Regions from separate parts of the Thermomicrobium sp. genome, predicted to be linked through region 3. Evidence: a T-box and tRNA genes for the amino acid it is inferred to sense, from the RefSeq annotation. Region 3 holds a T-box; the other regions hold tRNA genes.
What was found. A T-box is a leader RNA that pairs with one kind of tRNA and senses whether it is charged. The one in region 3 lies ahead of leuS (leucine--tRNA ligase), so its partner is inferred to be a tRNA-Leu.
Positions count from the first base shown of each region.

Region 1: it has a tRNA-Leu gene. The T-box ahead of leuS (leucine--tRNA ligase) is inferred to sense a tRNA for this amino acid. The anticodon was not compared.
Region 2: it has a tRNA-Leu gene. The T-box ahead of leuS (leucine--tRNA ligase) is inferred to sense a tRNA for this amino acid. The anticodon was not compared.

Region 1 covers NZ_JBRBZA010000031.1:49,520-51,785, forward strand. Annotated here, with positions in the region: gene ACWIVK_RS05915 (GAF domain-containing sensor histidine kinase) at 1-237, opposite strand, end outside; gene erpA (iron-sulfur cluster insertion protein ErpA) at 516-899, shown strand; tRNA gene ACWIVK_RS05925 (tRNA-Leu) at 987-1,069, shown strand; gene glnA (type I glutamate--ammonia ligase) at 1,588-2,266, opposite strand, start outside.
Region 2 covers NZ_JBRBZA010000005.1:31,388-33,653, reverse strand. Annotated here, with positions in the region: tRNA gene ACWIVK_RS00560 (tRNA-Leu) at 1,115-1,198, opposite strand; gene ACWIVK_RS00555 (LpqB family beta-propeller domain-containing protein) at 1,652-2,266, opposite strand, start outside.
Region 3 covers NZ_JBRBZA010000015.1:11,327-13,592, reverse strand. Annotated here, with positions in the region: gene leuS (leucine--tRNA ligase) at 1-1,124, opposite strand, end outside; T-box leader at 1,175-1,390, opposite strand; tRNA gene ACWIVK_RS03130 (tRNA-Ala) at 1,447-1,518, opposite strand; gene rimO (30S ribosomal protein S12 methylthiotransferase RimO) at 1,837-2,266, shown strand, end outside.

The DNA.
Region 1 (2,266 bases), on a different contig from region 3:
CACGAGGAGACGGCGGTAGAGTTCACCGATCAGGCGGAAGATCCAGTCGGCAAAGACGACTACCCCCACAACTGCCAGCGTTCCACCGACGATCCATGCCCAGGTCGCGCCGAGCACCGGAACGAGCGCGTGGCCGATTGCCACGAGCGCGGCCAAGAAGGCGAGCGGCAGCACGATGCCCAGCCGCTTCAGCCTGGCCATCGCCCGGTCGAGCTCGTGCTTCGAACGCTCGGTCATCGCCGCCCTCGCTGCGTCGTTATCCTACTCGATACCGAGGATATCAGGTCCTGGCAAGCAGTTCGCGATCGACCACACGGCTGGCTGACGTACCGTCGAACGAGCGTCGTCCCGACACGTTCTCTTCCGCTCTTCACCTCCGTTCACTCGCCATCGCGCAACCGACATGCCCTCGGTGATGCACGACGGAGTAGACTTGTACTTGACAGCACTGCGCTGCGGTGTAAGATCCATAACAGCGTGGTTGCGAAAGCACGGAAGGATGTGGAGCGAACGCCATGCAGCAGACGACGCTCATCACGATGACACCCGAGGCGGTGCGCCGCTTGAAGCAGTTCATGGACGAACAGGGCATGCCGGATGCGTACCTGCGCGTGTTCGTCGCGCCGGGTGGATGCTCGGGCCTCCAATACGGGATGGCACTCGAGGAGTCCGCGGAGGAAGACGACTTCACATTCGAGATCGACGGTGTCCGCGTGATCGTCGATCCCTTCAGTGCGACGTATCTGGAGGGTGCCGAGATCGACTATGTCAACAGCCTCATGGGAGGCGGATTCACGGTCCACAATCCGAACGCCGTCGCCACGTGTGCCTGTGGCCATAGCTTCGATGCTGGTGGCAATGCCGGCACGGCCCAAGGGTGCGGGTGCGGCAGCTGGTGAATCACTGAACCATCGAAGAGGCATGGGCCGGCAGCCGAACGTGGCTGCCGGTATACTTTCTTCGGTCGCGCTGCGCGTTCCTGCCGCGGGGGAATGCCGGAATTGGCAGACGGGCGTGACTTAGGATCACGTGCCGATGAGGCGTGTGGGTTCGAGTCCCACTTCCCCCACCGACCAGCCAGTCGAAGGCTGCGCTCGCCGGTCGCTCGTCGAGCGATCCCGTCGTCTCCGCCGCGGGCACTCGTGCGATGCGGCCGCACACACTCCAGCGCTGGTCACCGCGACTGTCCCTCGACCGCAATCCACCCACGGCGAGGATCGAGCGCGAGAGGCAACACGGTATGCTCGTCGCGAGCTGGGTACCATGGTGGTATCCAGTTCAGAGCGACAACCCTTCTCCGGACACGAGCGCACACCGAGAGACGAGACGACCGCGGGTAGCACTCGGGACATGACGACCGATAACTGACGCGCGATGGGATGCGGTCGTTGCTCACCGCGAGGGCTGTGCAGGCACGGGATGGTGGCTGCACGTACCGGGCAAGCCCCGCTCACGCCACCGTTCGGATGCTCGCCTTTCCGCTTCACCGGTCGCCGGCACCGGACGATGAGGATGAGCGGTAGGAGAACGTTACGCGCGGATGAAAAGCGACGCCCCGGCGTGCCGGGGCGTCGCTCGAGCTGTCTGTCAATAAATTTCGAGGTAACGATCCAGTTCCCACTGGGTGACGTACTGCCGAAAAGTGTCCCAGTCGCGCTTCTGCGCCTCGCGCACTCGCTCGAAGACATGCTCGCCGAGCGCCTCGCGGATCACCTCGTCCTTTTCGAGTTCGGCCATCGCTTCGCCGAGGGTCGCCGGCAGCGTTTGGATGTTGCGTCGCTTGAGGTCCTCGTCGGTGAAGTGGTAGACATTCTCCTCCACCGGCTCGGGAAGTGGCAGCTTGCGCTCGATCCCATCCAACCCGGCCGCCAGCATGACCGCATAGGCGAGATAGGGGTTGGCGGAGGGATCAGGACAGCGCAATTCGATACGCGTCGCCTGCAAGCGACCGTGGCGTACGGCGGGGACGCGGATGAGCGCGGAGCGGTTCTGTCGCGCCCAGCTGATGTACACCGGTGCCTCGTATCCGGGAACCAGTCGCTTGTAGCTGTTGACGAGCGGTGCCAGCACCGCGCACATCCCGCGCGCGTGCGCGAGCTGCCCGGCGATGAAGTGTTTGGCGAGATCGGAAAGACCGTACGGATCCTCGACATCGACGAAGAGATTGGCACCGGTCTCGAGCGAGGCCAGGCTTTGGTGCGTATGCATGCCGCTGCCATTGATCCCGGCGATCGGCTTGGGCATGAAGGTGGCATGCAAGTCATGC
Region 2 (2,266 bases), on a different contig from region 3:
GTCGATGACGCCGCTCTTCGCGACCGTAAGCATGTCGGGGTTCGACGTGACCACCTGCGTGCGGCATGATCCGCTCACCTTCTCGCCCACGCATGTGCCCAGCGGACGCCCATGGGTCTCCCCGGAAGGGGATACTTCCCCGATACTGGTGTGCTGGCATGAGTACCCTCGCGTCGTTCGCGGCGGACTGCTGCCGTCGTGCGGATTCCGGGGGAAGGAGATGATCGCACCGGCACGGTCGTGACTCGCCGAGTGATGAGGAGCGCAGCGCCGTGCGAGCAGCGGTCGAGGTTTTCCGACCCACTCGGTCCTCCCACGATAGTAGAGGGTGAGCACCCATGACACCATTGGAGCGACCTGGTGGCCGCTCGGTGCGGACTCGTCGTTGCTCGACGACGTGCGGTGGGCCTCACGCGTCAATTCGCGTATTGGTTTGCAGTCGCGTTTTTTGAGGAGTCTCACCGAGCAGCAGCAAACGTATTTCAGGAAGCTGCAAGTGCGCCACGCTGAATGGGAGAAGCGCAAGCTAGGCGCAACGACGGACGACTGGAGTCCCGGTGAGTGTGTATCCGCATCCCTCCTCCAGACGGTAGCGGTTCTACCACCAGCGAGCGATGCTGGTGAACTAGTGCGGAATCGACCCGCTAAACGTCAAGGCGGTCAAGAGGGAATGAGCGTGTCTGTTCGCAAAACCGTCGTCCCGACGAGAGGTGCTACTGGCCCGAGCGGCTGATGGTCCAACGGTGTGGCCACTGGTTCTCTACCGGCTCCTATGTGGACGGCGACGAGGCTCGGCGCGATCCTTCTCGCCCCACCAGCGCACGCACCGGCTCCGGCGACCCTCGACCCTGCTGGACGACCATTGGGGGGTGTGCGGACGATCGACGACAGGGCCAGTGCGTGGTCGAGTGGAGGGCGACGGTCAGTCATTGCACGGTAAAGGCCCGCAAACGAAGTGCCCCGGCCGCTGTGGCGCAGCGCCGGGTCGACGGTTCGAACAGGTGTTCGACTCCACCCGTGACCCCACTCGTGACCCCACTCGTGACCCCACTTGCCTCCGGTGGGTGCCGTGCGCGGCACTGGCTACCGAGCCGTTTTGCCAGCCTGGAGACGGTGCGGGGAGCGGGACTCGAACCCGCACGGGAGGGTATCCCTGCCGTTTTTAAGACGGCTGCGTCTGCCGTTCCGCCATCCCCGCTCGATATCGCTGCTCCAAGTATGCTTTGGAATCCGTGGTGCTGGCGAGTGGCGAACTGAACGGAGCGCAGCGGTCGGAGAGTGGAGTATGGCTATGGGGTAAAGCTGTCAGTCGGTTGGTGTCGCCCCACCAGCCGTGTCGTCGACAAGTACTGTGGCAACGTGACAGAGAGAGTGTCGGGCGAGCCCATATCGTATCTGACCGAGTTCCAGCGCTGACTCCTTCGAGGGCTGGGACATCACAGCTTGGGGCGGTAGAGTTCTCTCCCGACCAACGTTCCTGTGCTGAATTACTCGAACCAATGCCCGAAAGCGCTCCGAAACACGAAAACCTCGCTGGTCATGGAGCGGGGACCGGTCGAGCTGTGCGGGCCTTGATCTGGTCCCTCATCCCCAAGCGGTACGAGAGCGTTCTCCTCGGGGATCAGCGAGGGCCAGTACCGCTTACCCGGCGTCAGGGGGCCCAGGACAATCCGGACACCGCGTCGAGACGCTCGGCGCTGAACAGTTTCCGTGGTTCGGTTGACCGTGGGCGGCCATCAGCATCGATGCGGAGCTCGAGTGCATAGACGGCGAATCCGTCCTGTTCCAGTTGCAGGTATGCGATGGCGCGACCGTCCGGTGACCACGTCGGGCTAGCGACGACTCCTGAGTCGGTGATCTGAATCGGCTGCCCACCCATGGCTGGTACGAGGAACAAATCGTTCGATTCACCGTGGCGACCGACATAGACGATCCATTGACCATCAGGGGACCATGCAGGAGCGTATTGCCCGTCACCGCCCTGAACCAATGGAGTCAGATTACCGCTGCGGAGATCGACGATCCAAAGCTCGGTCCGCCTTTGCAGGCCGTCCTCGCGGGTCACACGGTGAATGAACACGATCCGCGTGCCGTCGGGCGAGAACGCCGGCTGATCGACGTTGTCTCCTAGCCGGGTAGACGCTTGGATCAGCTGCGGTGCACCACCCGCACTGGGAATGAGCCAGAGAAAATTCTTCAACGTGTTGCGATCCGAAACGTAAACCAGGCGCTGCCCATCTGGTGACCAAGCAGGACTGAGCGCCCA
Region 3 (2,266 bases):
AGTGTCCGGTCGCGCGGCTGGATCACGACCACGATCGGGAGGCCGAAGGCGCGTGCGAACTCGAAGTCACGCTGATCGTGCGCTGGCACCGCCATGATGGCCCCGGTGCCGTACTGCATGAGAACGTAATCGGCAATCCAGATGGGGATCCGCTGCTCGTTCACCGGATTGATCGCGTACGCACCGATGAAGACACCCGTCTTTTCACGTTCAGTCGAGGTTCGCTCGATATCGCTCCGCCGCCGCGCCTGATCGATGTACGCCTCGACTTCGGCTCGGCGCTCAGGGGTCGTCAGCTTTTGCACGAGTGGATGTTCTGGCGCCAACACCAGGAAGGTCGCTCCCCAGAGGGTGTCCGGGCGGGTCGTGAACACTTCGATCGGGTCCCCCTGCTCGGAGCGAAAGACGATCCGCGCACCCTCCGACCGGCCGATCCAGTTGCGCTGCATCGTGATGACGCGCTCAGGCCAGTCGATACCATCGAAACGCAGAAGCTCCTCAGCATACGCGGTGATGCGCAAGAACCACTGTTCGAGATCTCGCCGGTATACCTCGCTACTGCAGCGCTCGCAGCGTCCATCGATGACTTGCTCGTTGGCCAGCACCGTCTGGCATGTCGGGCACCACCAGACTGGCGCTTTGGCACGGTAGGCCAGACCACGCTTGTAGAACTGGAGGAAGAACCACTGGTTCCAGCGGTAATACTCGGGAAGACACGTGATCACTTCCTTGGACCAATCGAACATCCCGCCGAGCGAGCGCAGCTGCTTTTTCATGTGCGCGATGTTCTGCATGGTCCACACGCGGGGATGGATACCGTGTTTGATCGCCGCGTTCTCTGCCGGCAATCCGAAGGCGTCGAACCCGAATGGGAAGAGGACATTGTAACCACGCATTCGCTTGTAGCGAGCAGCTGCATCAGCAGGTGCGTAGGAGAACCAGTGGCCGATGTGCAAGTTTCCCGATGGATAGGGGAACATGACGAGGTGATACCACTTGGGACGAGTGGGATCCTCCTGCACGTTGGAGTAGATACCGGTTTCCTCCCAGATTTGCTGCCATTTGGGCTCGATCACTTGCGGTTCGTACCGCTCGGCCTGCCGGACCTCCTGCGTCGTTGCCATCGCTGCTCCTCCCGCGCCTCGGTCTCCTCGAACGGACAGCGGCCCGTCCACGAAGGGACGGGCCAGCCCGCGGTACCACCCTCCTTGACGCCACACCTGTGGCGTCCTCTCGTCCGTGCGCTAACGGGCACGACCCGGCGCTCGCTACCGCTTCTCGCGAACGCAGCTCGGAGGCGAGTTCGCGTGCCGCACACCGGTCGGGCTCACACTCTCCCCGACTCGCTCGTCGGCCGCTGCACGCTACTACTCCTCGTCGTCGCCTCTTTCGCGTCCATGACGACGACCGGTCTCACCTCGCGGTGGACCGGCCGATCCGCTCTCGTGGAGCTGAGGGGACTCGAACCCCTGACCCCAACGCTGCCAGCGTTGTGCTCTCCCACTGAGCTACAGCCCCGCGCCTTGGCTGGCGCACCCTGTAGTCTAGCATAGCCAGGGATCGCCCTGCAACGGGAGTGCGGTGCTCGGCCCTGTGCTCGTTTCTCTCCCCGACCAACGTTCACCCACGCTGGCTCGACTCCGACCCGATCACCCGGCACGCCGCTCCGTCTCAGCTCCTGCACTTTCGATGTGCGATGCTTGCTAGGAATCGCTCGACCATCACCCGTGCACCCGACGACCCTCTGTCACAGCGACAGGGGTAGCCTGACCTAGGCTCCACGTACCTGAGCGAGGCATACTTCCCGGGACAACGGGGGATCGGCGAGGAGACGAGATGGATCGACCGCTCCGCTTTCACATCGTGACGCTCGGGTGCTCGAAAAATCAGGTCGATTCCGAGGGCATGGCGCAGCGATTGATCGCGCGCGGGCTGCAGCCGACGGATGATCCGGACGAGGCCGCTGTGCTCGTCGTCAACACGTGCGGCTTCCTGGCAGCAGCTCGCGCCGAATCACGCGCGGCGATCGAGGAACTGACCGCACGCCGTCGTCCAGGCCAAGTCATCATCGCGGCCGGGTGCATGGTCTCGCTCGATCACCACCGGACAGAGCTGCCGCCCGATCTCGACGCGTACGTCTCTACACACGACTGGAACCGTATCGACACGGTGGTCGCTGACCTCCTCGGTCTACCGATCCCCAGCGTGCGCGAGAGCACGCGGGATCTGCCGTCCTTTCCGCGCCTGCCCGTGAGACGGCCGAGCG